Regions from separate parts of the Leptolyngbya sp. GB1-A1 genome, predicted to be linked through region 1. Evidence: predicted binding sites of a transcription regulator. Region 1 holds the regulator's gene; each other region holds the start of a gene.
The links. Region 1 encodes NtcA, which controls nitrogen genes in cyanobacteria. Its sites were predicted from a motif close to TTTGTANNNNNNNNTACAAA; they were not measured.
Positions count from the first base shown of each region.

Region 2: the regulator NtcA is predicted to act here: its motif matches at 6,317-6,336, upstream of NDI45_RS13290 (DUF4327 family protein).
Region 3: the regulator NtcA is predicted to act here: its motif matches at 4,080-4,099, upstream of glnT (type III glutamate--ammonia ligase).

Region 1 covers NZ_JAMPLI010000029.1:39,152-49,584, reverse strand. The annotation lists gene NDI45_RS21655 (Crp/Fnr family transcriptional regulator) at 1-457, opposite strand, end outside; gene NDI45_RS21650 (pentapeptide repeat-containing protein) at 793-1,233, opposite strand; tRNA gene NDI45_RS21645 (tRNA-Arg) at 1,572-1,645, opposite strand; gene NDI45_RS21640 (Npun_F0813 family protein) at 2,085-2,765, shown strand; gene NDI45_RS21635 (hypothetical protein) at 3,022-4,005, shown strand; gene NDI45_RS21630 (hypothetical protein) at 4,045-5,025, shown strand; gene NDI45_RS21625 (DUF1049 domain-containing protein) at 5,066-5,269, opposite strand; gene NDI45_RS21620 (hypothetical protein) at 5,297-6,022, opposite strand; gene rsmI (16S rRNA (cytidine(1402)-2'-O)-methyltransferase) at 6,167-7,054, opposite strand; gene NDI45_RS21610 (sugar transferase) at 7,333-7,995, shown strand; gene ntcA (global nitrogen regulator NtcA) at 8,511-9,182, shown strand; gene rseP (RIP metalloprotease RseP) at 9,503-10,433, shown strand, end outside.
Region 2 covers NZ_JAMPLI010000011.1:59,930-70,362, forward strand. The annotation lists gene NDI45_RS13255 (NAD-dependent malic enzyme) at 1-117, shown strand, start outside; gene nadB (L-aspartate oxidase) at 250-1,971, shown strand; gene NDI45_RS13265 (hypothetical protein) at 2,004-2,336, opposite strand; gene cobO (cob(I)yrinic acid a,c-diamide adenosyltransferase) at 2,798-3,493, shown strand; gene NDI45_RS13275 (SDR family oxidoreductase) at 3,531-4,520, opposite strand; gene NDI45_RS13280 (PetM family cytochrome b6-f complex subunit 7) at 4,774-4,878, opposite strand; gene pdxA (4-hydroxythreonine-4-phosphate dehydrogenase PdxA) at 5,030-6,130, shown strand; gene NDI45_RS13290 (DUF4327 family protein) at 6,512-6,733, shown strand; gene NDI45_RS13295 (hypothetical protein) at 6,899-7,246, opposite strand; gene NDI45_RS13300 (cation diffusion facilitator family transporter) at 7,530-8,432, shown strand; gene NDI45_RS13305 (peptidase) at 8,537-9,319, opposite strand; gene secG (preprotein translocase subunit SecG) at 9,392-9,625, opposite strand; gene gpmI (2,3-bisphosphoglycerate-independent phosphoglycerate mutase) at 9,763-10,433, opposite strand, start outside.
Region 3 covers NZ_JAMPLI010000017.1:41,866-52,298, forward strand. The annotation lists gene NDI45_RS16830 (ABC transporter substrate-binding protein) at 1-318, opposite strand, end outside; gene NDI45_RS16835 (ABC transporter ATP-binding protein) at 498-1,256, opposite strand; gene NDI45_RS16840 (ABC transporter permease) at 1,537-2,337, opposite strand; gene glnT (type III glutamate--ammonia ligase) at 2,494-3,855, opposite strand; gene NDI45_RS16850 (isochorismatase family cysteine hydrolase) at 4,327-5,007, shown strand; gene NDI45_RS16855 (SDR family oxidoreductase) at 5,063-5,827, shown strand; gene NDI45_RS16860 (alpha/beta fold hydrolase) at 5,926-6,957, shown strand; gene NDI45_RS16865 (aromatic ring-hydroxylating dioxygenase subunit alpha) at 6,962-8,110, opposite strand; gene NDI45_RS16870 (hypothetical protein) at 8,176-9,027, opposite strand; gene NDI45_RS16875 (Lrp/AsnC family transcriptional regulator) at 9,329-9,811, shown strand; gene NDI45_RS16880 (urea amidolyase associated protein UAAP1) at 10,297-10,433, shown strand, end outside.

The DNA of each region.
Region 1 (10,433 bases):
CTCGCAACCGCAGCCGTCGGTTGACCTGTCGCAGCCGTCGTGCCATGAGCTGAGCCAATCGCATTCCAGAAGCAGGCTCACTGCGAATCAAATCCACAAAATCTTGAGAAGGCATATTACCGATCAGCGTGGGAACCAGGGTAATCACGTCAGTCGATCGCGGCACTTCATCGAGCGGAGCCATTTCGCCAAACAGTTCTCCTTTGCCCAGAACGTTTAACGTCACCTCTTTGCCGTCAAGGTTATAAGTGCGAATTTTTACCCAGCCTTCCAGGATGAAATAAACCGAGGTGCCCCAGTCGTTTTCCAACAAAATTACTTGATTTGCAGGATGACTACGAACCACCACATGGGCAACGGCCTTTTCAACGATGTCTTCGGGGAGTCCTTCAAAAAAGGGGGTAGAGCGAATAAGTAACGCTTCGCGGGAGTCGCGTGGAGAAAACCGATCGTGCATGGAGCTACACTACTCTAACCAGTCTGTTAGAGGTCGAGGAAAGGAAAGGTATCAGAGGACTCGATCGTAGCCGAAAAGCCGATTATTTATCAGGTAACACACACAACAAACTCTTTGACTTTTGCCAATTCTGGCTTTTGCCAATATCGATTCGTCAAAGTTATCTAAATTAGCCTCGAAAGCATCCCTGATTCCATCCAACTCGGACAATCTGCGGAAACTAGAAAAATCCTAGCACGGGCACGTTCTGTCAGAATTTCGGTTTCAGCAAATCTACCGACCTAAGAGCGCAGCTTCTGTATTTTATACAAAACGCTCAGCAGGCCTCCACAGACTCATTCTCCACCAATACTGAGCCCGGTTCCCAATATTGCAGCATCTGTAAGATTAATATCTTGCATTAGTGCGCCTGATACATCAGCGTAGAACACTGTTGCACGGGTTAAATTGACATTGGTAAGGTTGGTGTCGTTGAGGCTGGCATTTGTGAGATACGCCTCGGTCAGGTCTGCGTCTTTCATGTTTGCGCTGGTCAGGTCAGCCCCTTCCAAATTTGCCTCGGTCAAATCTGCTCCCCGTAAATTAGCATCCCGGAGATCTGCACCAATCAAATGCGCCTGTCTCAGATCTGCCCCAGACAAATCACAGCCCTGACACGCCCCTGTTTCTAAAAGCTGCCTGACCTGTGCCGGATCTGCTGCCTGAGCAGATAGACCTCCTCCTAGAACAGGTAGTGCGGTCAAGATTGCAGCGACCACAAAATATCGGGTTTGCATATCTTCCTCCCGGTTTAAGGCTAGTATCATTACAGCGAATCGAAGTCAGAAATCAACGATTTGCTTCCGCCGATTCTCCTAAGGGGAGAACCGCTTCACATCGCCAGTTGCTAATCACTACATTCGCGGTTCTTGCGATTTCGGAAAGAGCGGCAATTATTTTTGAATCTTTCTTCAGCAGTCCTGCTGCTGAGTTAAAGCCGCATCTAGCGGTGAAGCTCTCCACAAAGTTAATTACACGATAAGTCACACGAGCAGGCTTGACCTCACCCTTTTGGATCAGCTCATTGCCAGCCCAAGAGGTGATTCAGTTCTTTCATCTAACTTCATTCATTAAACGCCCCAGGCAGGACTCGAACCTGCGACCGATTGCTTAGAAGGCAATTGCTCTATCCAGCTGAGCTACTGGAGCCTACTGAGAAGCGGAAAGCTTCTTTTCTAAATCTTCCTAAGAAGTTACGTAATTCGTCAAGCCTGGGCAAACTAAAAACAGCTTGCTTCATGGGCTTGCTTCATGTGTGTTGAGCATCAATATAACATTCAATGCAGGAAGCGATCGATGCAGAGATCAGCCGGCTGGTGAATTCAGCAGTTTAATCGACCTGCATTTTTCTTTTCTAAGATTTCTAAACGCTTGCTAGCATTTCTGAACGTCACTATCCAGAGGTACACTTAGACCAATCTTTTCACGAATCAGCCCTTTCGCATAATCCACGGCGGCATTCGACGAACTCCAGTTCGCTTTCGATTGCAATGCGGAGCAGTTTCCTTAATAAGGTAATCGTGCCGCCTGCCGCAGGTTCATTACCTGGATTTCTGACCCCGACCTGTAGGAGTGCTCGAACTGCGTCATGTTTATCCTTAAGCGGCAGGATGTTGAAATTTCTAATATTCAGCACCCCAAGAAAGATCAGCAGATCCCGATTCTTCACTATCAAGGACAAACGTTTCGCTTAATCAGTGTCTTTAATGCGGCTCAGGAAGAGGACGCAAAAGCCTTTTGGCGCGATTTGACTGATAACCGGGGCAAAGCCTGTGTGTTGCTAGAAGAGCCAGAGCGATACAGCGTTTGGGGAAAAGTGCGGCTCGAACAACTTTCAGACGGAGCAGACGGGGCAGACGGGGCAGACGGGGCAGGATCAGAAACAGCGCCAGCCTTAGTGCAAGCCAGCTTGCTGCTGCTGCAAGCTCTCTATATTGATATTGAGGATTTGCTGGGAGCACGTCAGGTCAACAATTTTCAAAAGGAGATTGCTGCCGTTTTTCAGCGAGGCAAGTTTCCCAAAACGGGTTCCCCCTCAGAAGTTCAGCAGTTGCTCACCGTTGATCCGCTACGGTTAGCCCTTCCTCCCTGGCAGGAAAATCATCTCAATTTGCTACTGCGGGAACTTTATCGCTTGGGAATGCAGTATTTTGGCAATACCAGCTTTACCGATCGCGTTCTGGATGCTCTGCAAGACATCCCCGACAAGGAGCGCAGTCAAGTTTTCAACTGGCTAAAACGATCGCCGGGCGGCAGGCTGTGGCAGTAAGCCATCTCAGATATCCCCTCAAGTCTACGGTCTACACGCCGCGGAGTTGAACTGAGACCATTGCCTGCCTACCAGTGACTTAATAACCAATGACCTTTGACCTTCTTCCCTTATATTGCTGCCCTCGGTTCATGATAACTACGCTGATATCGATCTGTAATTCATCTGCATCTTCATGCCAGAAGCTTAGTATGATCAAGTCCTCTTTCACTTTCTGCCTTCAATTGCCGTTCGCTATTGAGGAGCCGTTCCTTCCTTGAATACCAAAACTAAACTTGCGCTCTCGGCGCAAACTATCGTTCTCGCGGCGATCGCCTGGGCAGTCCTGGCACTTCTTTTCTTTCTGCTGTTTAGCGTTTCGCCCTCAGGAGAGGGACGCCCCGAATGGTACGGCGTGATCACCTATGTTTTTGAATCGCTTGCTTTTCTCGCAGCGGGCTTATTTTGCTTTCGCAACTGGCGCAGCCCTCAAATTGTGAGTGGTCGAACCGTCTGGCTGGCGATTGGGCTGGGCATGCTCACTTACTTCATCGGCAATTTGATTCTGGGCTACTGGGAAATCGGCTTGGGCAAATCGCCTGAAGTGTCTCCTGGAGATTTGTTTTATATTCTGACCTACCTCTTCCTGGGCTGGGGAATGCTGCGGGCAGTGCTCACTCGCCGCCTCAATCTCACTCCCATTCAGTGGGGCATCCTGGCAGCAATTACGATCGTGGGAATTACGATCGCGGCTTCCTTTGCTCCTTCCAGCACCACTGCTGCTGAATGGTCTGCGCCTAGCTCTGCTGAACAGCTCGTTGCGGCTGCACCCAGCCCAACCAATGCCAGCCCTACACCTGCCGTTGATACGTTTCCTGCTATACCGAATCCGGCTTCTCCAGAAGTTGCAGATGTCCCAGCCTGGGCAATCGCAATGGAGTCGCAGCTTGAACCTCTTGCTGGAATCATTAGCTGGCTCTACATTATCGGCGATGTGATTTTGGTGGTGATGGCAACAATGCTGTTGCTTGCTTTCTGGGGTGGGCGGTTCTCGTTATCCTGGCGGTGTATTGCGGCGGCGGCTCTCTGTTTCTATATTGCAGACATCTGGTTTAACTATGCGGTGACCTATATTCCTGGGTATGAAACAGGGGCATTACCCGAAGTGTTCTGGGTTTTTAGCGGCTGCTTGTTTGCGATCGGGGCTGCTTTAGAATATGACCTATCGACTCGACGACAAACCCGACGACGACGCAGCTAAAATGAAAGACGCATCTCATTTTGGGTGAGAAAACCTGGCATGGCTCCGAAGAAACTGTCTGAATCTGACAAGCAGGATATTCTAAATCGCTATCGTCAATCCGAGGAGACGGCTGCGAGTTTGGCAACTCAGTATGGGGTGAGTACCAGTACGGTGAGCCGTCTGCTCAAGCAAAGCATTCCAGAACAGGAATATGAAGTTCTGGTGCAGCAAAAGCGATCGGGAGCCAGAACAGTGGACACTAATGATTTGCCAGACCTGGAGGCAATCAGTGCCGCATTAGCCGTTGTGCTGAAAGCCGATCGTGCTGCACAAGACAAACCTGCAGAAGATTCCGCAGACGCAGCAGAAACCCCAAAACCCGCGATTGAAATGCCTCGCCAGCGCAAGCGATCGCAATCGACTCTGACAGAGTCCGCTTCGGTGTCTATGCCAATTGTCGAAGCCCAGCTCGAGGTTCCGCTCACAATTCAGCAGGAACCAGAGTTCGACGACGAAGCTGAAGAAGCGGCAGTTATCCCGTCTGACGGTAGCCTGACGAGCCGACCGCTCAGTCCTGATACGCTCGACGAAGAGCTAGAAGACGACCTCGATGATGAGGACGATGACCTCGACGATCTCGATGATGACCTTGATGACGAAGACGACGATGAAGACGATGATCTGAGCGGTGATGTGCCGATCGAGATGGTTCACGTCCAGGGCAAGGGCATGGTAAATGTGTTGCCGCTCTCCGAGGCCCAGATTCCCCGCACTTGCTATGTAGTGGTCGATCGCTCCGCAGAGCTGATTACTCGTCCGCTCAAAGACTTTGCTGAGCTGGGACAAATTCCACCCGGAGAAGTTCAGGAGAAAACTCTACCTATTTTCGATAATCATCGCGTGGCGAAGCGGTTTCTCCGTCGAATGCAGCGTATTGTCAAAGTTCCAGACGGTCGAATGTTTCAAAAAGTGACCCCCTACCTTCAGGCAAAAGGCATTACGCGCCTGCTCATCGACGGGCAAATTTACTCAATCTAGTCTGTCCTACCCGCTCACTACTCACCCACCTACCGCTTCTCTAATCCCTGCCTCCCAACGGTAGAAAGAGGGCGGTCCCTGCCATGCCCAGAACAACGCTAAACGCCAGCACTAGTCCGATCGGAATTTGGATCGACTGAAAGCCCAAAAACTGAAAGGCGATCGGGGCTGCGTTTTGAATTGCAACAATCGCGATCACGCCAATCCAAACGGCGGTCAGCAGGGGAATCAGAACTTTTGCCATCGGGGCTCCAGAGAGTTATCAAGGGGGTCAGGGCGCAGAGCAGACATCGGTTAGACAGACCACCAGAACAGACTGAATCTTCGCATCCGGGCGAAAATTTCCGGTTTCATTGTATTCGCTGCTTGCAGCAGGATAAACTCCCGCAGTCTGCTGGTTGCCGTTCCCGGTCGCGAAGGAAATGTTGGGGACAGGCTGTCGCTCAAAGCGGGCATACTCTCTTGCTTCATTCTGCGTATTGTAAGACAGAGTTACTTTCCCATATGCCTGCTCTGCCTGGGCAATCGACGTTCCGGCTCCTACCCCTTCTGCGGTGCGGTATTTGGGATTGCGGGTGAGAATGCCCTGAATCAAATCGCTGTCCTTTAACGGTTGCTTTGCCAGATGCAGCAGGTAGAACTGCACCTCGCCGCCCTGGCTCACCTCGATCGCATCAAAATCCACCATAAACGGCGACTTTTCTGTAAACGTTGCGGTTGCTCCCAAGGTTTGCTTCAGTTCGCCCAGCCTGATTCCTAATTGAGCTGCCCCAACCCCTTTGTCAGAAATCGTTGTATTTTGAACCTCTCCGGTAGGAGCTACATCCGGGCTGGCACTGGCTGAAGGAGTTTCAGTTTGGGGAGAAGCAGCGATCGAAGGACTGGAATCGGGAGAGGCAGTAATCGATTGATTGCCAGAGCCATTACAGCTTGACACGAGCAGAACGGTGCTCAGCAGCACAAAGCCAAAGTTGAGCGGAGCAGAGCGGAAAGGCATAGGAATTCGAGACATTATCACTGGGTGAAACGACGGAATAGCATCAGGAACGAGGCATTTGGGGGAAGCGGTTTGCTGAGACAGAGTTACGATCGTCTTCATCCCCTTCCCGATCGGCGACCTCCCGAAAAGAGCTGCTTTCCATTATCGTGTCTTCTTCAAATCTTTTAGCGACATATCTTCCAGCGACACGTCTTCCAGCGACAGAGCAAGCTGATAGAGATCACGGCGAGGCAAATGGGTTTGACTGGCAAGCTGACGGCTCGCTTGAGAGCGAGACATTCCCTGCCGCAGCAGCTCTTGCAATTCAGTTTTAAGGGCACTTTCAGATAAAACCCTTGTGGCGGGCTGGCCTCCGGCAATCACCAGCGTAAATTCACCGTAGGCTTCCTGAGTCTGGTAGTGCTGCTCTGCCTCTGCCAGGGTTCCCCGCCAGAATTGCTCATGCAGTTTGGTAAGTTCTCTTGCCAGCACAATTTGCCGATCGCCTCCAAACTCTTCCCGCAAATCTTTCAAAGTCTGCCGCAGTCGGTGAGGAGCCTCGTAGCACACGATCGTGCGAGTTTCGCTCTGCAATGCGATGAGCCGCGCTTGACGCTCTGTGCCTTTTGTGGGCAAAAATCCTTCGAAGACAAAGCGATCGGTGGGAAGCCCAGCTGCGCTCAGGGCAGTGACCACAGCAGAAGCTCCCGGAATCGGTACGGCAGGGATTCCTTGCTCGATACAGGCTTTTACCAGCTCATAGCCGGGATCGGAAATGCCTGGCATTCCGGCATCGGTCACAAGCGCGATCGAATTGCCCTGTTGAAGGCGACGCAGTAGCTCATCCTGGCGGCTACGGCGATTGTGGTCGTGATAGCTAATCTGCGGCGTTTTGATCTGGAAGTGCTGAAGCAGCTTTCCAGTGTGACGAGTGTCTTCTGCCGCAATAAAATCAACCTGACGTAAAACTTCGATCGCCCGGAAGGTCATGTCTTCCAGATTGCCGATCGGGGTTCCTACGATGTATAACGTTGCAGACTGAATCTCCATACCAGGATCTTAACCACGGAAGGCAAAACCTTGTGGAAATTGCCTGGTAATTTTCCCGGAGAAGCTCCCTATTTCTAAAGCTGTCCTTGAAGTGTTGATAAAGCGAAACCTTCGCTGTTGCTTGCCCCTGAATCAAAGCGCATTCTGGTTTCATCAGTTGCTTTTATCAGAGCGCAAAGCTGCCGAAATTGCGGTTTAAGGGCGCGCTCACTGCTCTGGTTCAATCAATTGTTCTTTGGTTTGCCTCTTTTGGGGCGTTGTCTAGAGGCTGCTGCGCTATGTCATTCACACATTCTGAATTTGTTACCCTACTGCCGTCATTTGCATCTGAGATTCATCCTTCGGTTCAGAGCAGAACTAAGCGATCGATCGATATTCTGGGCGCAGGGGTTGGCTTAACGCTGACCGCTCTGGTTTTGATCCCGATCGCAGTAGCAATCTATATCAGCGATCCCGGCCCCATTTTTTACAGCCAGGAGCGATGCGGGTTTCGCGGACAAACGTTCCGCATCTGGAAGTTTCGCTCGATGGTGGTGAATGCCGAGAAACTTCAGCATCAGGTTCAAAATCAGGCGCAAGGCTACATCTTTAAGAACAATTGCGATCCTCGTATTACGCGAGTAGGACGGTTTCTGCGGCGTACTAGTCTAGACGAGCTGCCACAATTCTGGAACGTGCTACGCGGCGAGATGAGCCTGGTTGGAACCCGCCCGCCTACGCTAAATGAAGTGAGCCGCTACAAAGCTCATCACTGGCAGCGGCTAGAGGTAAAGCCAGGCATCACGGGAGAATGGCAGGCAAATGGTCGATCAACCGTAACCGATTTTGAGGAAATCGTGAAATTAGATTTGCGCTATCAGGAACGCTGGTCGATCGCTTATGATTTAGGGCTGATTTTCAAAACTATCCAGGTTGTGCTTAATCGTCGGGGAGCCTGTTAGCCAGGAGAAGACAACGTTTCGCCAAACAACAATGCGAAGCCGTTTCCCCTTCAGCAGAATCAATGGTGATATTTAATTGGGAAATAGAGCATTAGAAAACATCCTTCACAAAACTGGCACTGCTGACCCTCGCAAATCCAATTTTGGAAGCATTGTCTTGAGCTGCTGGAGCAATATCAGTCTCAATCGATCAGTCTCAGTCAGTCGGTTTTAACAGGAACTTTTTGCCCCTATTTCGCCTTAAAATCTGACTTTTTCAGCACTCAGACCAAGATTGGGCTAGATATGTATTACTTAATACAAAAAATCCGCTCAGAGTTAAGTTTAGTAATTTAAAGTCAGAAAGCTATCACAGAAGTTCCAATATCCCATTTGGCTTAACCCTACTTGCTCCACACCAGAGTGAAGGACAGGGGGTAAAAATCGCTTAGAACCAATTGGGCTAGAACGAATGATCTTATTGGTAGCAGGTGGCGGTAAGATGAAATCTTCAAAGGCGGGCTGGGGGAAGGGATATGGTAGCTGCACCAAATAAGCCATTGGCAAACGTCTTTCGTCAATTAAGCGGGAGTGCTTTTCCACCTGTTGTTGAAGCCTACGATCGTGGCAAAACAATCTTCTTTCCCGGCGACCCTGCCGAGCGAGTTTACTTCCTGCAAAAAGGGGCAGTCAAACTATCTCGCGTGTATGAAGCAGGTGAGGAAATTACGGTCGCGCTTCTCCGTGAAAACAGCGTGTTTGGCGTTCTGTCGCTCATCACCGGGCAACGTGCTGATCGCTTCTATCATGCCGTTGCCTTTACGCCCGTTGAGCTGCTGTCTGTGCCGATCGAGCAAGTCGAGAAAGCCCTGAAGGAAAACCCCGATCTCTGTATGCTGATGCTGCAAGGGTTATCCTCCCGAATTCTGCAAACCGAGATGATGATCGAAACGCTGGCGCATCGCGACATGGGATCACGTCTGGTCAGCTTCCTGCTGATTCTTTGCCGCGACTTCGGCATGCCCACCACCGAGGGCATTACGATCGACCTCAAACTATCTCATCAGGCAATTGCGGAAGCGATCGGCTCAACGCGGGTCACTGTGACTCGGCTGCTCGGCGATCTGCGTCAGGATCAAATGATTTCGATCCACAAGAAAAGAATTACCGTTCACAATCCAGTCACGCTCAGCCAGCAGTTCACTTAAAGTTGGCTGTGTCGCTGTTCAAAACACCCATGCCCCCAGAAGGACAGGAAGGACAAGGGATAGAACTTTCATTTCCCAAGTAACCTCATCCTAAGCGAATGCTTCTGGAGAAAAGGAACAGGAGGCTTGCGATCGGACGCAAACAGACGTTGCCGAACGGAGAAAGCTTGCGATTCCAACAGAACCTGAGTTAGACAATTACACTGATAACCATTCACCCCTCATCTCCCCCTCCCCCACCCAACCCTCAGGGTAGAAGTAGTAATCCTCACCGCCCTTTAGAATGGACTACAGATGGTTCTATTTATTAATCTGGGTCTATGTCAGTATTAGCGACAATCTCAGTTCTCGCCCTGTTAATTGTGGTTCACGAGCTGGGGCACTTTTTGGCAGCTCGTCTGCAAGGAATTCACGTCAATCGATTTTCGATCGGCTTTGGTCCGATTTTGCTGAAGTACCAGGGTGAGCGCACCGAATACGCGCTGCGAGCGATTCCGCTGGGTGGCTTTGTTGGCTTTCCCGACGATGACCCAGATAGTACAATTCCGCCCAACGATCCAAATCTGCTGAAAAACCGTCCGGTGCTTGATCGCGCCATTGTAATTAGTGCAGGCGTGATTGCCAATCTGATTTTTGCCTATCTGGTGTTTGTGGCGCAGTTCACGACGATCGGCATTCCTGAACAGTTTGATTATCAGCCGGGCGTCGTAATTCCAGAAATCATTTCTCAACAATCTCCGGCAGCACGGGCAGGGCTTCAGGCAGGAGACATTATCCTAGAAGTTAACGATCAGCCGCTGGGAGCCTCTCAGGACGCCGTTAAATCGCTAATGGAAACGATTCGCACCAGTCCGGATCAGCCTGTTGAATTTACCGTGCAGCGAGGCAATCAACAGCTTGATCTCAGCGTTACCCCTAAAGCGGGAGAAGATGGCGTCGCAAAAATCGGCGTACAGCTTGCCCCCAATATCAATGCAACTCAGTATCGCCGCCCCAATGGCGTTTTTGAGGTGCTGGGACTGGCAGCAAAGCAGTTTCAGGGAATGTTTCTTGCCACGGTGAATGGATTTATTGGTCTAATCACCAACTTCTCCTCGATGGCAGGGCAGGTCGCCGGCCCCGTCAAAATTGTGGAGCAGGGCGCGGGCTTGGTTGCAGCGAACGCGGGAAGCCTGTTTCCCTTCACGGCAATCATCAGCATTAACCTAGCGATTATCAACATTCTGCCGCTTCCGGCTCTGGATGGCGGCC
Region 2 (10,433 bases), on a different contig from region 1:
CCAACTGATCTCAGCCGGGAACAAATTGTGCCCTCGGTCTTTGACGATCGGATCGCAATTTCAGTGGCGGCAGCAGTGCGTTATGCGGCAAGAGCTGAGGGCATTGCTCACGATTAAACCTGTCAAAGATTAAACCTGTAAAATAGGAAGGAATCAAAAGAGCTGGAAGTTTTGCCCCTGCTGATCATCTCTCTGGTTAGCTTTTTTGGGCAAGTTGTTCTTTGCTTCCCTACTTCGATCATTAAATTTGTGCCTTATTCTGAGCTTCCTGATTCGTTTGACGTTTTGATTATTGGCGGTGGTGCGGCTGGACTATATGCAGCACTTCGCATTCCCCAGCATTACCGCGTTGGCCTAATTACCAAAGAAACCCTCTCTCTCTCTGCGAGTGGCTGGGCACAAGGGGGCATTGCAGCCGCGATCGACCCGCAGGATTCGCCGAGTTTACATATCGAAGATACGCTGAAGGCAGGGGCAGGCTTGTGCGAGCCACAGGCAGTCGAGCTTTTGGCAACCCAGGCTGCGGACTGTATTGCGTCGTTGCTTGAGATGGGCGTGCGGTTTGATCGGCGGGAAAATCAGCTCGCTCTGACGCTAGAGGCGGCTCATTCTCAACGGCGAGTGCTTCATGCAGCAGATACAACAGGCAGAGCCTTGGTGAATACGCTCGTAGAGCAGGTTTTAAAGCGATCGAACGTTCAAATCCTGGAGCAGGCATTTGTGCTGGATCTGTGGCTAGAAAACCAGCAATGTTGCGGGGTCAGTTTGCTGTACCAAAACCTGCTTTGCTGGCTGCGGGCAGGAGCGGTCATTCTGGCGACGGGTGGCGGCGGGCAGGTCTTTGCCCAAACGACAAATCCGGCAGTCAGCACAGGCGACGGGGTGGCGATGGCATGGCGGGCAGGGGCAGAGCTGCGCGATTTAGAATTTGTGCAGTTTCATCCCACTGCCTTGACTTACCCTGGCGCACCGCGATTTTTGATTAGCGAGGCGGTTCGGGGGGAAGGGGCGCATCTGGTGGACTCGGCTGGACACCGATTTGCCTTTGACTACCATCCGGCAGGTGAACTCGCACCGCGTGATGTGGTAAGTCGAGCAATTTTTAGCCATCTGCAAAAGACGGCTGCTGATCCTGCAATTGCTCACGTCTGGCTGGATTTGCGTCCCATCCCTGCAGCAACGATTCGCCATCGCTTTCCAAACATCATGGGAGTTTGCCAGCAGTGGGGAATTGATATTTTCCAACAGCCGATTCCGGTCGCGCCTGCGGCTCATTACTGGATGGGCGGTGTGACTGCCGATCGCCTCAATCAAACCACGATCGCCGGACTCTTTGCCGTTGGCGAAACGGCTAGCACAGGCGTACATGGTGCAAATCGATTAGCCAGTAATTCGCTGCTAGAATGCATCGTCTTTGGAGCGCAGTTTTCAGCGTTAGACTTACCCGTGACAGAACCAATTGCCGACCCAACGCTGAATCAGTCTTCTATCCAACGGGTAGAATGGTTCGATCGCAGGCAAGAAACGCTGCCGTGGCAAACGGATGCTGAATACTTGAGTAAACTCCGTGACCTGATTCCCCGATTGGTCTGGCAAAGTGCGGGAATTTGTCGAGAGGCAGCCTCACTTCGGCAAGCGATCGAGCAGATCGACCAATGGCAACAAAGGTTTGACCATCTGACCCTGAGTCAGGAGCTAAATCGCTGGCTCAGCAGCCCGTCCACTAACCGGATTACCCTGAGCGAAACTCTTGCACCATCTGCGCCATTCGAGCTAGCAAATTTGATCCGCCTGTGGGGCGAAACTCGCAATTTGCTCAACGTGGGCAATTTAATTCTTAAAAGTGCTGCCTTTCGCACTGAAAGTCGTGGAGGGCACTATCGCACTGATCACCCGAACATTGAACCTGACTGGCAAGTTCATACGCTGATTGAGAGCCATCGCTGGAAACGATCCGCAAGCATTGGCTGACGAGCACGATTTACCCTCAAGAAACTGAGCCGTTAGCGGGCTCCAGACCCCTGAGTGCGATCGGGTGTGCCTTCGCCCGGCATTGTGGGATTGTCGCTGTACTGACTGAGCTTAATCGAAGCCTTGTATACCTGCTTTGGAGCGGCAGGGCTGTTATCGTTGGCGAATAAGTTGCTGGAAAATGAATCGTTGGAAAGCGATTTTTCCTGTAAGTCGATCGATCCATTCACTGATTTTTGGATTTCACCGTTCTCACTGAATGCAGCCGCAGAGGCAGCGGGTAGAGCAATTCCAACGCTGATGCCTGCAATGTGCAAAACGTTTGCCATCACGACAACTGCAAAAACTCGCTTTAAGATATGCATAATTTCAACAAAACACCGTAGATTCACCCAAGTAGGGTTAGTATATCTGCCTATTTGCTAAAAAAGCCAGTGCATTCACTGACTTTATGATGAATCCGGGAAGTAATTGCTGACACCACCCAATGGGATGAGTTATATCCTTTACTGTAACTAAATAAATTAAGCCGTAAGTTCACTGACTTTATTAACGGCTAGAAAAGAATTTCTTCCAGAAGGAATATAGCCATTATGGCTTGCTCTCATGGAAACAACGGAGATCGTTACGCTTTGACGTGGATTGTAAACTCTTTTAGCATAGTGGCTTAATGTGATGAGATATAGCCAGTTAAATTCCGTAATCCCTACTGAGCTTTGCAAACTAAGATTCAGCTTTATGCCACTCTCCACCAGCTACATCGGCGAGATAAAATACAAAATCTGGCATGATTAGCTCATTGTCCTGTCGTAAGCAGCTCTGAGCCATGACCTCCGACCCAGCTCATTCCCAATCAGAAATTGCCCAATCAGAAATTGATATAGAAGCAGTCCAGCTTAATGAGTCTGCAACTTCTCCTCAGCTCGCTACTGATCAGTATCAGCGCAAAATGCAGCGGCGCAAAGAGGTACAGCAGCAGCGTTTAGCAGAGCGGACGTTAGAAAAAGGACTCATCATCGTTCACACAGGCAACGGCAAGGGCAAGACAACTGCTGCGCTGGGCATGGTGCTTCGATCGCTGGGTCACGGCTATCAAGTAGCGATCGTCCAATTTATCAAAGGAGCCTGGGAGCCTGCGGAAAAGCAAGTTTTTAGCCTCTGGCAAGATCAGCTTGCATTTCACGCGATGGGCGAAGGGTTCACCTGGGAAACTCAGGATCGCGATCGCGATATTCAAGCTGCCAAAGCTGCCTGGGAAAAAGCACTCACTTACATCAACAATCCAGAGTTTCGCCTAGTACTGCTCGATGAAATTAATATCGCGCTCAAGATGGGCTACTTGACCGTAGAGGAAGTTCTACAGGGACTCGATCGCAAGCCCGAAGACTCCCATGTGATTCTCACCGGACGGGCCGCACCGCAAGCATTGGTCGATCGAGCCGATCTCGTAACCGAAATGACGCTTGTGAAGCATCCCTTCCGTGAACAGGGAGTGAAGGCACAGCCGGGAATTGAGTTTTGAGTGGGGGTTCGAGTGGTGATTCGAGTGGTGGTTCGAGCTACTTTGCAGAAGACTTAAACGGACTGCGCTTTTTCCGAGCTTTTTCTTTTGCTCTTTCCCGCTCGTATTCCAGCTCCTTGAGCTTTTTCATGATGCGCCCGAAATACTCCTGCATATAGGATTCCAGCGTTGTGGTTTCCTCAGCCGCAATCCCGAATACTGCGTAGGTTTCGTCCATCGAAGCGGCCAGCGGCTTGCCCGAAGCGACGACTTCTGAAAAGGCAAGGCGATCGGCAAGGTTCCAGCCCCATTGAAAGAAGCGAGCCGTTCGTTCGACTGCCTTCAAAATCCCGCCAGGCATCCGCGTTACTCTGGCATCTTTACCCGATAGCCGCTCACAGAGTTTGATAATTTCATAAGCTCCCCATGCTTTAGGACCCACCACGGGAAAGCTGCGACCGCTTGCTGCTGACACTTTTAATGCCTGAACCGCAAACTTAGCAATATCTTGCGTATCCATATAGGCGATCGGCGAACTCTCACCCATCACCCAAACCGCCTGATTTTCCAGGATCGGAATGGCATATTGACCAATCAGCCCTTGCATAAAGCCACACGGCTTCAAAATAGTGTAGTTTAAGCCGGATTCTGCCAGATATAGCTCGGTGCAGCGCTTGACTTCCATCAAGGGCACATTGGGAAACTTCTCTGCATCCAGGATCGAGAAAAAGATGAATCGCTCTACGCCAGCCGCTTTTGCAGCCTGAATTAGATTTACCTTTCCTTCCCAGTCGACCTGCTTAATGCTTAAAGAGTCAGTGGGTCGGGTCGTGGCGGCATCAATAACAGCAGTTATGCCCTCTAATGCTTCAGGTAGGGTGTCAGCGTTGCACAAGTCACCCCGCACCAGCTCTGCCCCCCACTCCTTCAGGAAAGCAGCTTTTCTAGGGCTTCTGACCAGACAACGAACCTGATAACCCTCATCCAGGGCGCGTCGCGTGACTTGTCTTCCTAGAGTGCCCGTCGCACCAACGATGAGTAAGCTCATGAGGGCTTCCGTTACGAATCGTTAACTTTATTAGTTTACGATACCCTAAAACGCCTCAACCACCGCGAGGAAAAATTATTAGTAAAAGTGATTTCTCACGATTATTTCTCACGATTTAAGAGAGACTGCTGTTTTAAGGGGGACTGTTGCTTAAAAAGACAGCCACATTCCCAAGCGGACCTGAGAAGTGGCTGAGATCTATTGAGATCTATAAAGCCCATGAGGAGCCAACCCCTCAAATGTTCTTTTTGCGCTACTCTTCACTACCCTGAATTCGGAGCATCAGGAAGCCCAGGCCTAAACCCACGAGAATCAGGGTAAAGGAGAGCAGTGCTGCGTTTAACATTTCGCCGTTCATGCGTGGTTATACTCCTGCATCAAAAAATTGTTAGTGCTAGATTGAACCCTAGGTTTTTCTTGCAGTCGCGGAAAGCTATGCAGGAAAGCCTGGGCAAGAATGCCTATACAAGTATCTTAGGGTAGTTTGACGGTGATCTAAAGGGCTGAATATGCGAACACCAACCGCAGTCAATGTTGCGTCCCGTCCTCGACTGGCGATCGTGTTAGGCGACCCTGCCGGAATCGGGACGGAAGTGGTTTTGAAGGCACTAAGCGACCCTGCGCTGACCGAGTCCTGTCAAATAACGCTGATTGGTAATCACGTCCTGCTGCACCACGCTTATCAACAGTTGCGCCAGACAGAGGCAATTCGGGCGAATTTGACCGTCCTAGCAAACCCTGATGATCTCGACCTGTATAATTTGCCGCTGGAATCGTCGGTGATTGAGCAAATTCAGTTGGGTACGGAGAATGCAGCGAGCGGTGCAGCCAGCTTTCGCTTTTTAGACACGGCGATCGATCGAACGCTGAACGGTCAATTTGATGGCATTGTCACTGCTCCGATCGCCAAGTCTGCGTGGAACGCTGCCGGATTTCACTATCCCGGACAAACAGAACTGCTGGCAAAAAAAGCAGGGGTAAGCCGCTATGGAATGCTCTTTGTTGCCCGATCGCCGCTTACAGACTGGACATTGAGAACGCTTTTAGCAACAACCCACATTTCACTGCGGCAGGTTCCCGATGCGCTCACGGCAGATTTGCTGACGCTGAAACTGGAACTGCTAATCGAGTGCCTGCACCAGGATTTTGGCATTGAGCAGCCCCGAATTGCGATCGCCGGACTGAACCCCCATAGCGGTGAACAGGGGCAATTGGGACGAGAAGAACAGGATTTCCTGCTGCCCTGGCTGCGGCAAATGGGCGATCGGTTTCCTCAGGTCAAACTTGATGGACTGATTCCGCCGGATACGCTGTGGGTACGTCCGGGACAAGCTTGGTGGGGTAGCGTAACGCCTGACGCAGCTCATGACGCCTATCTCGCGCTATATCACGATCAGGGATTAATCCCAGTGAAACTGCTGGCGTTCGATCGAGCCGTAAATACGACGATTGGGCTACCCTTCGTTCGCACTTCTCCTGATCATGGAACCGCGTTTGATATCGCCGGACAGGGAATTGCTCAGGCAACCAGTTTTAGAGCGGCGATCGATTTGGCGATTGAGCTAGCTCAGCAACGAATAACTCAGCAGTGTTCCCAGATCAGCCCGTAATTTAACGCAGGATGAAGCGGTATTTAAGATCTCTTGAAAGAAACTACGGAGTATTTTGCCAATTAACCGGGTGCCCTGAAACCGATTTAGTCTACCTTTAGGCTGAAACTTTATGTCAAGGTTTGCTGACTTCTGCAATTTTTATTAATATACGAGGAGGAAGATCAGCGCAAGAATAAAAAATATTCAGTATAGCCTAATACAAAAACAGCTCTAAAGAACTTGTTTTAGGTTATTCTACCTACGGAATTTCATAGCGTTTTGCTCTGTTTGTAACTTTATTGCGTGGGATTTGGCTTTCTGGCTTATTTCCCGATCTTCTCTGCTTCTAGCTTGTCTGCTTTACTTCGTGACGATCATTTTTGTAGCTGAGGGTGAATCATGGTTCAGTCTATTCAATACTCAATAGATCTGCTTCAGGATGAGGCGCGAGAACTTGTTCATAAGGGCGTAATTAGCCGAAATCAGCCGATTTACGTGCTTTGTCAGTACATTCCTGCTCGTGAGTGGGCGTTTGTAGAATGCGTCCTGGAAAACAACGACTTCCTGCTTCGCGATCGAATTGCAGACTTATTAGGACGGGAGGAGTGGTCGAACGACTAATTCTTCTCTAGTTCCTAATAAATGATTTATTGAAGCAAGGCTACGGGGGTTGGACTCGTAGCTTTTTAATTTTCGTTAATTCTTGCTGAATCTGTCCTTACCCCTGTTGTCACCCCACTAACCGCCCCACGGAATCTTTCATATCGTTCAGCAGGGATATCTGCTTTAGCCATACTGCTCTAAATACTGAGCAATGTCTTCATTGATTCGCGTTAGCTCTGCTTCAGTGGTGAGGCGAATTCGATCGTCCCGCAGGGTAATCAGAAGCTTAGCTGCAAACGGACTCGACCAAATATTGGGATTGCAAAACACTTCAAGAAAAACCTCCCCGGTATGGCGATATTCGAGGGGCGGCTGGGGTTCAGGTTTGCTGCCTGCTGCTCTTGCCGCTGTTGCTTTTAGGCTTTGCATTAAGACTGCGATCGCGCTTTGCAGTTCTCTTGCGGCTGTGGGGCTGAAGGCAAAAATCACAGAACCTTCGGATAGATTGAGCTTGATTGGTGAAGAAGACATACTTTACTAAGTTGTACTGAGTTGTACTGAGTTGCTCTTAAACTGCTGCCAGGTTGCCTGACGTCACGTTGCTTTAAGCAAGGATTGCCGGAGCGTGATAATTCTCCCATCCTAACGACCCTTTTGTGATTCGCAAGCAGAGAAGGGCATGAATCTTAGCCGATGGGCTTCCGGCAGATTATCCTTCGTCTGTCGCTTGCGGTCATTCGATCGGCTCAGTAGATTAAGGGAAGAAAAGCGAGACCATGAGGGCGATTTCCCATTCAGGCACGAGGAAAAAGCTGTGGCAATTGATAATCGATCGACTGTTCGCAGAGTTTTAGTGATTACGCTGCTGCTGAATCTATTTGTGATGGGATTAAAGGGAGCAGTGGGGTTCTGGACGGGTTCGCTGAGTTTGCTCGCCGATGCAATCCACAGTTTTACCGATAGTGCGAACAACGTTCTGGGATTAGTGACCAGCCAATTATCCTCACCGCAGCCCGATCGCGACCACCCCTATGGGCATCAAAAATATGAGGCGATCGGGGCTCTGGGAATTGCTGCCTTTCTGGGAATTGCCTGCTTTACAATTTTGGAGGGAGCGGTCGAGCGTCTTTTAACAGGCGGAGCAGAGGTACAAATTGCTGCGCCAGAACTGGGGCTACTGCTCCTCGTGTTAGGCATCAATATTTTTGTGGCATTTTATGAGCGGCGAGTCGGTCGGCGGATTGGCAGTCCGATCTTGCTTGCCGATGCTCAGCACACGATGAGCGATATCTGGGTAACAATCACCGTTCTGACAGGATTACTCGGCATCTGGATTTTTGGCATTCAGTGGCTGGATGTGGTATTGGCGTTTCCAGTTGCGCTGCTGGTTTTTCGGAGTGCCTGGAATGTGCTGCGGGATAATTTGCCCTGGCTGGTCGATGAGATGGCGATCGCGCCTGAAGCAATTCATGCGGTCGTGATGCAGGTTCCTGGTGTACTAAATTGCCACAGCATTGCCTCCAGAGGATTGCTCGGTCGCCAGGTATTCGTTGATATGCACCTGATTGTTAACGCTGCCGATGTCGAAACGGCTCATGCCATTACCGAAGCCGTCGAAGCTCGCTTGGAGCAGCACTATCATCCGGTGCGCGTCACAATTCACGTTGAGCCACCTTCGTATGAAAAAGAAGAAATCAGCTACGAGCCGCAGCCTTAGCTTCTCGTTCGATCGCTTCAATCAGGGTTAACTCTGTTCACCTTCGATCGCAGGAACAGGGAACCCTATTAATGTAGTTGTGCTGCCTCCATCATGATCGCGAGTTAATTCAGCGGTTGAGGGATTGCCCAGCCTAAACGAGTGGGTTGCTGATAAATGCGTCTCAGGGTGTTGATATCGCGATCAGAAAGCGGCGGCGGTTGGCGTACCTGCGCAGAATACATCACATCCGTTGCAGTCGGGCTATGTCCCCAGATGCCCAATGCATGCCCTAATTCGTGACGAGCAGCAGCGCGCAGATAGTCTTGCGTCTGACCCATGCCCAGCCAGATCGTCATTCGATGCAGAAGGATAGGCTTTTCTGGAATCGTGCGATCGACCCATAAATTAAAGCGAGTTTCGGCTGAACGGGCGCGAAGTTCGGGTTGGCGAGTTGCGCTTCGATCGACCTGAAGCGGTGGAGTTCTACGCCAGATGGCAATATCTGCGGTGTCGGGGACATTTACGACCGTCAACGGTAGATAGGCATTCCATTCCTGAATTGCAGCCGTAACCGCTGTGACCCATTCCTGGCTTCGGTCGGGCATCTGTGTGGCTGGTTCAAAATAAATCCGAACAGGAAAGCGCGACCAGATTAAATATCCAGCGATCGTCGGCTGTATCTTGTCAAAATAGTCATCAAAATACTCGCTTTGCGGTTCAGCTGCCTGTCCACGAGCCAGGGTTGCGGGCATGGTATGAGCCTGAGAAACAGGTAAAAATCGATCGATTTGGGCTGGAGTTGGGGACTGTGAGGTCGATCGAGACGGTGGGAGTTGAGCTTTTGCCCCTGGAATGTCTACTGTAAGTACTAGACCGATCGCCGCCAAGAAAGCGATAAAAAGCACTGAGCAAACAGCCCAGCGCAGTTTAGAAAATTTTTGTTTGCTTTGCCGCTGTCTCAGCATTGGTAGGAAATTTTAGCTGGGCAACCAGCCTGCACTTAGCACGATCGTCAGTCCAATGAAGAGTGCGGTCAGAGTCCAGGTGACGCGATTTAGGGTTAGCTCTGCGCTCTTGGTGCTGGTGAAAAGCTGTGCTTGACCCCCCAATCCACCCAGTCCATCTCCTTTCGGGCTGTGAAGCAGGACTAACACAATCAAACCAGTTGCAGAGATCGCCCAGAGAATTTGAACAGTTGTCGTAATCATAATTCGATCGCTAATTATCGCTAATGGAGGTTCGCTAATGCGGGTAGGGTCAAGCACTCAGGCAAATCACACTCTGAACACTTCGAACAGACTGCTCATTTGCCCCCTTCCCATTCTACAAAGACTGATGGATTGAAGGGCTACAAAGACAGGCGAACCGGAGTGCGATTTGCCCGCACATCAAACCCCATCGCGTCGATCATCGATTGTCCCGTCATTTCTTCTGGCTGCGGCAGTCCTAGAATTTGCAGAATCGTGGGGGCAATATCTGCCAGGGTTCCGTCCGATCGCAGTTCTACATCGGTTCCATGTCCGGGAATCTTGCGCCGTTCGCCCTCAATCAGAATAAAAGGAACTGGATTCGTGGTGTGCGCTGTCCAGGCATTGCCCTGCTCATCACACATCTGCTCAGCGTTGCCGTGATCCGCAATGATAATTGCCGTGCCGCCCATTTTACCGATGCTGTCCAGCAAGCGTCCCAAGCAAGTATCAACCGTTTCCAGAGCTTTGACGGTAGCTTCCAGGTTGCCCGTATGACCTACCATGTCAGGATTCGCGTAGTTAATCACCACCAGCGAGTAAATGCCCTTCTCAATTGCTTCGATCGCCCCTTGCGTCACCTGAGCAGCAGACATGGCAGGAGCGCGGTCATAGGTTGCTACCATTGGGCTGGGAATCAAAAGGCGATCTTCTCCCACAAACGGCTCCTCAATGCCGCCATTGAAGAAATAGGTGACATGGGCATATTTTTCGGTTTCTGCGGTGCGAAACTGCTTCAGCCCGTGCTGAGCCACCACTTGCCCCAAAATAT
Region 3 (10,433 bases), on a different contig from region 1:
CACCACATAAATCATGCGGATTGTTGGATCTTTCTCAATACATTGCAGTACATCCCCTGACGTGAGCCAGGCAACATCCAGTTTTCCTGCCAGGAAAGCGGTTATTTCATCACTGTTACTTTGAAAGAAAGCTTCTTGAACATTTAGCCCCTCTTCCTTGAAGAAACCTTTTTGCAGTGCGACAAAATGTCCTGAAAAGCCGGGCCAGGGATTTACCCCAGAGGTGATGGTCTGAGATGCCGCATTAGACGAAGAGCCAGCATTGCCCTGGGTACAGCCATGTAACGCCAACCCGCCTGCCAAGCCCCCCATCAGCATGAGCGCACGACGACGATTGAGTAAAGCGGTAGTCCGATTCATAACTCTCCGATATTCCTTTAATGCGATCGACGAATAAACTTAACCAAAACGACTTGAAACAGAAATCAACGCTTTGCCCGAAGGCTTGCACGATAACAGTGCAGCGAAGATTACGGCGTGCAATCTGCGATCGCAGGTTAGGGTTCAGCCTCATGTAGCAGGCGGATAATCTCTCGTTTGATGCTGATGAATTCTGGCGAAAGCTTAACCTCCAGATCGTGATGCTCCGGTAGATGCGTTTCTATCACCTGCTTGAGCCGTCCCGGACGCGCCCCCATTACATAGACGCGCTGTGCCAGAAAAATTGCTTCTTCGATATCGTGGGTAATCATCAAAACCGTGACGTGCGTCTTTTCCCAAACGTCGAGCAAAAATTGCTGCATCTGCTCTTTGGTCTGGGCATCGAGTGCGCCAAATGGTTCATCCATTAACAAAACCGACGGCTCATTTGCCAGGGCACGGGCGATCGCCACCCGTTGCTTCATACCGCCAGAAAGCTGTTTAGGGTAGGCATTGGCAAACTGGGTTAGCCCCACGACATCCAGAAAGTAGGACACTCGCTCTTTTTGCTCAACCTTGGGCAACTTGCGAAGCTGCAACCCGAAGGCAACGTTTTGAGCGACCGTTCGCCAGGGATACAGCGTGTAGCCCTGAAACACCATACCGCGATCGGAACCGGGCAGCCCAGTTACATCTTCCCCATCCACTAACACCTGTCCAGTCGAGGGAGTGGCAAGCCCTGCGGCAATATTCAGCAGCGTTGACTTCCCGCAGCCCGATGCACCCACCAGACAGATAAACTCTCTAGGATAAAGTTTCAGGTTAATGTCCTGAAGAACGGTTAACGGCTGGTCGCCCCGCATCGAGAACTGCTTGGAGAGCGATCGAATTTCCATTTTGGGCTGAACTGCAATGCTTTCGGAACTCCCATCCGCAGTATTCAATTCTCGTGGCTGATGACCGAAGCGGGTATCAAGCATATCTGGGTGTCCTGAGCTGTTCGTCAAACATTGGTCAAACAAAATTATTGCTAAGCAAAGAGAATGGGTGAATGCAAGATTTTAAGCGTGTTGCCAATCATCAGTTAAATATGATTCACACCCCGCAATATGTAAATCAAAATACAATTTCCGCGCAATCTGCCTAAATAGTGAGCAGGATCCGCCTGAATGGGGTCTAGCTGCGAATCTGGTCTGCCCAAGGGGTGAGTTTTGCCGAAAGCCACTTCAAGCCATAGTCAATGATCAACCCAATCAAGCCAATCACCGCAATACAAAACAGCACCTTTTCGGTTTGTAGAAATCGCTGGGCCTGAATAATTCTGAACCCTAAACCGCTTTGAGCTGCCAGTAGTTCGGCAATGACCAGAAAGTTCCACGCACCGGAAATGTTGACGCGCAATGTATCCAGCACACTGGGGAACGTGGCAGGCAGAATCACCTTAAAAAACACATCTCGACGAGTCGCACCCAGCGTATAGGCAACATTGATCATTTCATTGGGAATAAACTTTACCGCGTCCGCCACCATCATCGCGTTGTAAAGAACCACGCCCAAAAAGATGATAAGAATCTTTGATTCTTCGCCCAGTCCTACCCAGATGACGATCAGCGGCACAAACGCCGTAACGGGCATATAGCGCACCGTTCCAACGATCGGCGCAAACAGGCTATCCATACTGTGAAACGCACCCATTGCCCATCCGATCGGCACTCCAATTAGAGCCGCCAGCAGAAAGCCGCCCGCCACTCTGGCACTGCTCACCCCAATATCAAGCAACAGGTTATTTTCAGTCAGCATTTGCAGCCCTGCCTGAAGCACTGCCGTGGGAGTCGGTAAAAACATCGGGGAAACCACGCCAGCATAGCTCACGATCGTCCAGGCAATAAACGGAATCAGGAGCGATAACGCCCCGACCGTCAGTGAAAGCCAGCGAGGAAATCCCTGACGGATACTCCAGAATACAGACGGCTTCAGGTAGCGCTTGTTTGACGGGAGCGGAGCAAAATTAGGACTGCCTGGTTCGGTCGTGCTAGAGTGAGCCACTCGCGGTATTTCCTCCTTGAGTTCATGAAATAAACAATGAAACGAGCAATCCATGAGCAATTCCCCCAACGAGGAGAATCGTCCTGACTAGAAGAACTTGAGATACCGCTGAATCTCCCAGTCGGAAACGTGGTTGTGATACGCCTGCCATTCCTGCGATTTAAAGTCGATATACGTCCGGTACATCAGCGACCCCATCACCTGCTCGCTTAAAGGATCTGCGGCAAAGGCGGCGATCGCTTCTTCCAAGTTGCGCGGCAAAAAGCGAATTCCCATGTCTTGCAGGTCTGCGAGGGACTGCTTGTACATATTTTCGGTGTGCGGCTCACCCGGGTCGAGTCCTTCGCGAATTCCTTCCAGTCCGGCTGCCAAAATCATCGCTGCCCCCAGATACAGGTTGGTAGAGATATCTGCCGCACGACACTCGACCCTGCCGCCACCCAGCGGAATTCGCAGCATGTTCGTCCGGTTATTGTTGCCGTAGCAAATGTAAATGGGTGCCCAGGTAAAGCCCGACATACTGCCTCGGGCAATTAGGCGTTTGTAGCTGTTGACCGTAGGAGCGATCGTCGCACAGATCGCTGGAGCATGACGCAAGATGCCCGCAATAAACTGATAGCCCAGCTTCGATAACCCGCAGCCACGCGGATCGTCTGCGGACTCAAACAGATTTTTGCCCGTCTCCAGGTCTGCCAGCGACATATTATAGTGCGCGCCGCTGCCTGTCCGGTTGGCAAAAGGTTTGGGCATAAAAGTGGCAAAAAAGCCGTGTTTGCGAGCAATTTCCTTCACCATCAGCCGGAAGAACGTGAAGCGATCCGCCATTGTTAGGGCATCGGTGTAGGCAAAGTCGGTTTCAAACTGTCCGTTGCCGTCTTCGTGATCAAACGAATACACATCCCAGCCGAGCTGATTCATTGCCTCGACAATTTCTGTCACCCAGGCATAGTTGTCCAGCAGCCCTTGCACGTCGTAACAGGGTTTATGCAGCACATCACGATCGCTAATTGGAATTGGCTTACCGTCTGCTGTTTCTTTGAGAATAAAGAACTCCGTTTCAATTCCCAAATTAAAGCGGAAGCCCATCTCTGCGGCTTGTGCCAGCACTCTTTTCAAAATACTGCGGCAGCACGCCTCAAACGGTTTTCCTTCCAGGTAGAGATTGCTAGCAAACCAAGCAATTTCCGAGTTCCAGGGCAAAATTGTGGCAGAGGCAGGATCGGGCATTGCTGCAACTTCTTCATCGCTAACATCCTGCGGTACACCGTCTAGCGCAGCTCCTGTAAACAGTTCCGAACCTCGCATCATTTGACCAAGATGGGACAGAGGCACGGCTTTGGCTTTGCACATACCATGAATATCCACAAAGCTTGCCAGTGCATATTTAACTCCCTGTGCTTCCAGGGTTGATTTAAGCGATTCCAGTTCGGGAGATAAAAGTTGAGCCATTAGAAAAGCGGTAGGGTGAAGACGAGCAGAGAAAATTTAGAAACTTTCACTGAGTTATTCTGGATACTTTTGCAAAAGGCAATCGCAATGTATCGCAATATTTAGTCAATCGGTTAACGGATTTCTTAATTGAACCGCACGATATTTTCAAAAAAATGAGCGGCCTCAACACCGATGCACGATCACAGCACAGCCTTGTAGTGTATTGAGTCGGGTTGAACAGTTTTGTATCAACATATACAAGGAATGTTATCGATCGCGGTCAATCCGAATCAATTAAGTTTGTTTACATCGATCATGCTCATTGCATAGAGTGAGAATGATGACCGTTGAAACAACTATTATTCTTCCTGTCCTTCTGTTCCTCGTCTTCCCTCATCACAGCTCGAAATATTGATTCTGGCTCGGCTTAGAATTAAAAGATTTTGTACTGGTTTGTCTTATCTTTGTCTCATCAAGACTTTCCCAATTATGTATATTCCGGCTGATCCTCATCCTTTTCCGTATGACGGCAATTTGCAGCCGCACAACACTACGATTCTCGTGATTGATATGCAGGCAGATTTTTGCAGTCCGGGCGGATACCTGGCAAAAAAGGGATATGATATTTCTCTGACCCAAGCCCCCATTGCCCCAATTCAACGCCTGTTAGCCGCTGCAAGGGCAAAGCAGTTTTCGGTCTTTTTCACCCGGGAAGGACATCGATCGGATTTGCTGGATTTGCCTGCAACAAAACGTTGGCGCAACGAAAAAGCAGGTGCTGCAATTGGTAGCGAAGGTCCGATGGGACGCTTGCTGGTTCGCGGCGAGACAGGCTGGGATATTATTCCCGAACTGAGTCCTCAACCGGGAGAACCGATTATTGATAAGCCAGGAAGCGGAGCGTTCTATGCCACTGATCTGGATCATTTGCTGCGGCAGCGAGGCATTCAGAACGTGATTCTCTGCGGGGTGACAACTGCTGTCTGTGTACATACCACTCTCAGAGAAGCGAGCGATCGCGGCTATGATACCCTGCTGCTGGAGGATTGCTGCGGAGAGAGCGATGAGCGGCTGCATCGGGCGGCGATCGAAATGGTCAAAATAGAGGGCGGTCTTTTTGGCAGTGTTACGACTTCTGACCAGGTGATCGAGGTAATGAGTTCGCTTTGATCAGGGATTGGGTTCGCTAAAGTCATCGCTCAGTAAGTTCATTTTAGATTGGCTAATGAATCGACTTCAGGATAAAGTTGCGATTATCACGGGTATCAGTTCGGGAATTGGCAAAGCCGCTGCTAAACTCTTTTGCGAACAGGGCGCGATCGTCTTTGGAATCGATCGAAATGTCGCAGCCGGAGAAGCCTTTGCCGCAGAACTACTTGCCCAGAGCTATCAGTTTGAGTTTTACGCCGCCGATTTATCGATCGTTGCTCAGTGTGCCGAAGCCGTAGAAGCCTGCTGGCGCACCTATGGACGGATTGATGTTCTTTATAACAATGTGGGCATTTCTGCCGTCCTTCCCTTTGACCAGACTGATCATGCCACTCTAGAACAAATCATGACGGTCAATTTTCTTTCGGTGTTTTCCCTTTGCCAGCAAACCATTCCCAAGATGCAGCAGCAGGGTCATGGCGTGATTATCAATACTGCTTCAGAATTAGCGATCGTGGCACAGCCCTTCTATGCTGCCTATTGCGCCAGTAAGGGAGCCGTGTTGTCCTTCACCCGTGCCCTGGCACTGGAATATGCCCAAGCCAATATTCGGATTAATGCGCTCTGTCCTGGTCCGATCGATACCCCAATGCTGCAACAGGAATTTAACGTTGATTCAGACCCCGTTGAAGCCAGGAATCAGGGAATTGCCACCATGCCGATCGGTCGATTGGGAACACCCGAAGAAATCGCTCAGGTTGCGCTGTTTTTGGCGGCAGATGCCCCTGCCCTGATGCATGGAGCATCGATCGTGGTAGACGGAGCAAAGACAATTGTGTAATACCGCCCCATCAAAGAGCACCAACAGAACAGCACCCACCAGAAGCACTTCAGATGGAGAATTAAAGCTTATTGAATCCGTGATCCTTAGCAAAAAATATGGCGATCGACTACGAAGTCTATGAGTTGGGAAACGTTCAGCTCCAATCGGGTGAGATTTTGCCTGATGCAAAACTTGCCTATGCCACCTACGGGACGCTGAATGCTCAAAAAGATAATGTGATTATTTTTCCGACCCACTACACGGGAACCCATCGTAGCAATGCAGTTCTGATTGGCTCTGGCCGAGCCCTTGACCCCGATCGCTATTTCATCATCGTGCCCAATTTGTTTGGTAATGGGCTGTCCTCCTCGCCCAGCAATATTTTAGCCAGCAATACTTTAGCCACAAATATTCCAGACGGTGCGGCATTTCCCCACGTGACGCTGTACGACAACATTCAGTGTCAGTTCCGCCTGATTACCGAACAGTTTGGCATTGAGCGCATTGCCCTGGTTCTGGGCTGGTCGATGGGAGCGCAGCAGGCATATCACTGGGCAGCCCTGTATCCCGATCGCGTTGAGCGCATTTTTCCCTACTGCGGTTCGGCAAAAACCTCGGTGCACAATCGCGTGTTTCTAGAAGGGGTAAAGGCGGCTTTGACTGCCGGTGCCACCTGGCAAAACGGGCGTTACACCGAGCCACCAACGGCAGGACTTAAGGCATTTGGACGGGTGTATGCAGGGTGGGCATATTCACAGGCATTTTATCGAGAAGGGCTATATCGAGAGCTGGGATTCGAGACGGTGGAAGCCCTGCTGAAATGGTGGGAAGACGATCATCTCAGTTGGGATGCCAATGACCTGCTAGCCATGCTCTGGACGTGGCAGCACGGGGACATCAGCAACAATTCGCTTTACAAAGGCGATTTTGCCCTGGCACTGCGATCGATTCGGGCAAAGGCGATCGTGATGCCCAGCGCGACTGATTTGTACTTTCCACCGGAAGATAATGCGATCGAAGTAGCGCACATGCCGAGTGCCGAATTAAGAATTATGCAGTCAATTTGGGGACATTGTGCCGGAGGACCGGGATACAACGCCGCCGATACCGCTTTGATTGAGGCAACGATCGCCGAGCTGTTAGCCTAAAAGATTAATCTGACAATAGTGCTGCGATTTCTGAGGAAACGCTGGATTGATCGCGCTGCAACCCTGCCTGCAAATACTGCCAAATGATTTGCTGCTGGTGCACAATGCGATCTTCTAGCTGATTTACCGGGCCTGAATGATATGCCCCGCTCGCATAACCTCGTTGCACACTTTCAGTAATTGCCATATCTTCTGCGGTAAAGCTTTCAAAGTCTTGCGATAGCTGATCGATCGACGGACTGAGTTCAGGCACCCCGTAGATCTCCAGGTTGAGCAGGCTCTGGTCTACGCTCACCGGGTCGATGCGGAGCCAAGCAATCACTCCATTGGGCAATGCCAGCAGATGCAGATTTGGAAAGATGCCAAAGGTAAAGAAGCCCTCACGACTGCGATCGTTGAGTTCCGCGAGCACCGGATTCTGCGATCGCCAATCCTTGATTGTTGGTGTGTACAGCAGATTCACAAATGCATCAAATTCATGCTGGTAACGGCTCACCGGACCCTGAACAACATCCAGCGTCGTGCGATGCGCCACGGCAACGTGATAGTCACACAGGGTATTGTCGTGATACACCTTCCAGTTACACTGCACCGAATATTGCTTTTGTAGCAGCAGGGTTGTTTGGGGGGTAAAGTGCTCGTTTAGCGCGGCAGGGATGCTGCCCAGAAACTCGATTAGCGGCGGAGCAGCATCTGAAAAGCAGAGAAACACAAAATCCTGCCACTGCTCCAATCGAACTGGCGTTAGCGGGTAGTCCGATCGACAAAACTCAGACGCAAACCGTTCTTCTCTGGGAACACCCACCAAATCACCTTCTAAGCTGTAAGTCCAGGCATGATAGGGACAAATCAGATGCTTGAGCTGATACAGCCCCGCCTCACTGCAAAACAGGGCGGCTCGGTGCGGGCAGACATTGTGAAACGCGCGAAGATTGCCATCTTTGCCGTGAGTGATCAAGACGCTGGTTCCAGCGACCTCGATTGCCCTAACGGTTGCCGACTGCATGAGTTCCTTGGCTCGTCCAATATAAAGCCAGGTTTGCCGAAAAATATGCTGCTGCTCAAACGTCAAGAGTGCGGCGGAGGTGTACAGAGGCGCAGCAAAAAACGTGCTTTTCTTTTGACTGGAAATGTTACTCAGACTAATCACCATAAGGGATACCAGAAGATAAATTAAACTGTATCGAAACTAAATCGAAACGATGTCTCAGCCCTAACTTAGAAAACAAATACCTGGCCCGTACCCCATTCCCAGATTTGCCATTCTCGGATTTCCTGCTGCATTTTCCTCTCAACCTCACCACTATCATTCTGATGAGTAGCCTGCAAAACTCGCTGGTTCTCCAGGTCAATTGTCAAATCTGACGCAGACCACAGAGCAGAGCCTTCGCGCTGGGGTATCGTCGATCGCTGAATTTCCCACGGGACTCGACCCGATCGACAACGCCCAAACGAAATTTCGCAGGCAAGATAGTCTTGCTGTTTTTCAGGGGCGGTGGCCTGAAGGAGGCAATCGGTTAGGGAGCCATTTGACGGTAAGGAAAACGATCGATTCTGGGTGTAAACAAAATAATCTCCGGCAATGACCAAGCTGGCTTGCCAGTTTGTAGCAGAATGGGATGAAGGATCGTCAGTTAAAGCTTCAGTTAGAACTAGAGCCGTATAATCACCATTGCCATCGTCCACCTTTTGCCATTCTTCCCGATATATTTGATCAATTCCTTCCTCGATCAAAATGTCATTGTCCCAATACAGCAATCCGATATCCCGAACAGGCTGTGGCGGCTGGTAATCGATATATCTCATCCACTGACAGCATCCCTGCTCAAACTGGGTAATGCCTGCAAATCCCTGCTGGCGTGATAGTGCCAGAGCATCGGCTAAAGCCAGAGACGAGAAGCTTGCCTGGGTCAAGCCAGGGCGATCGATTGGAATTCGCAAATCTCCAAAACAGGTCGAAGTTTGCAGATAAAACACCTGTGTTTCAGTGTCGCGCTGTCCGTCTCCAGTTTCGATCGACAACCGTTTCCAGAGTCCTCTTAGCCAGCCAGGAACAGCACTTGCCATCATTTGCTCACTACCATTTGCTTATTACCAAAGTTTGGAATACCTGCACAAAGACAATTGAAATATAGACTGGAATACAGATTGAAATACAGGCTGAGATACAGATCGAGCTTCAGGTTTCAACTTAGCGATGACAGAAATTCAAAACTGTATTTGCTATTACAAATCGCAGAAAAAATTTCAGTTTCTGTTAAAATTGACATGATTATTCTAAATTTAGTACGATTTTCGTAGTTTTGAACTAGCTATTTTCGCCTTTCGTTTTGGCTGTATGCCTCATCACCGTAAAGAATCAGCAGGCGCTATGACTGAATCAACACCAAATCAGGAAAGCGATCGTTTACCACTCGATGAGCTAGATATTCGAGTGGTGCAACTTCTACATCAAGATGGACGCATGGCATTCACGGAGATCGCGAAACGAGCCGGCGTTTCAGAAGCAACGATTCGCAATCGAGTCCAGCGTTTGCTAGAGTTCAATGCAATTAAAATTCAGGCGTATCTCAATCCAGATAAGCTTGGATTCAGGCAGATTGCCCTGGTTGAAGTCAAGCTAACCAATCTGGTAGCGGCTCAGCAAATTGCCCAAGAGCTCACGAGGCTAGACTCTGTTAGCTATGTGGCTTTTGTCACAGGTGACTATGACCTGTTTTTGGAAGTCACCTACGACACTAACGAAACCCTACTCCGGTTTTTGTCTGATCTCCGATCGAAACCAGAGGTCAATGACACGAAAACCGTTCAAGTATTAAAGCTATTAAAAACCCAATATTCCTTTCAGGTTTAAGCCTGCTTTTAGCCCACCTACGATCGTGCCGAGAGAACCTCGCTTGCCGCTGCCACAGTGCCTTATGAGCTAATATAAGCGAAATCAACCTGCTGGCATTGAGTCCCAGGCTCACCTCTCAATCACCCGTTGAATGATTTATTGGGCTTGACTAATGTTGCCAAAAGCGGTTTTATCTAACATAGGCTGAATCAAAATTGAATTCAATCGCAACTGAATAGGATTCGCTTCTAGGGTTCCGATCGGGCTGTAATTGGCGTGATGGCTGGTCCAAGAGAAGCAGCTAGCTTGAGCTTCTAGCTTTGAAGCCAGGTTAGTCACACGGCGGGAAAAAAGCCCGGGAGAACCATACAGGACTTGAGTAACTGTTGGTCACTCCTGGGCTTTGTTATTGAAGGCAGCGTGATTCTAGTTCCTTCTTTTCAGTTTCGTTTTTTGTTTCATTTCTGTTTTAACTGATCATTCAACCGAAACCGGAGGATTCTATGGCGCAATCATCTGTTTTGCCGAACTCAGATTTGCCGAACTCAAATTCATCTCCAGAGACGACTCCCCCTGACGGCGCAGTGCTTCGCCTCGATCCGGGTTTGATTCTGCGCGATGAAAAGTTGCCCGGTAGCGC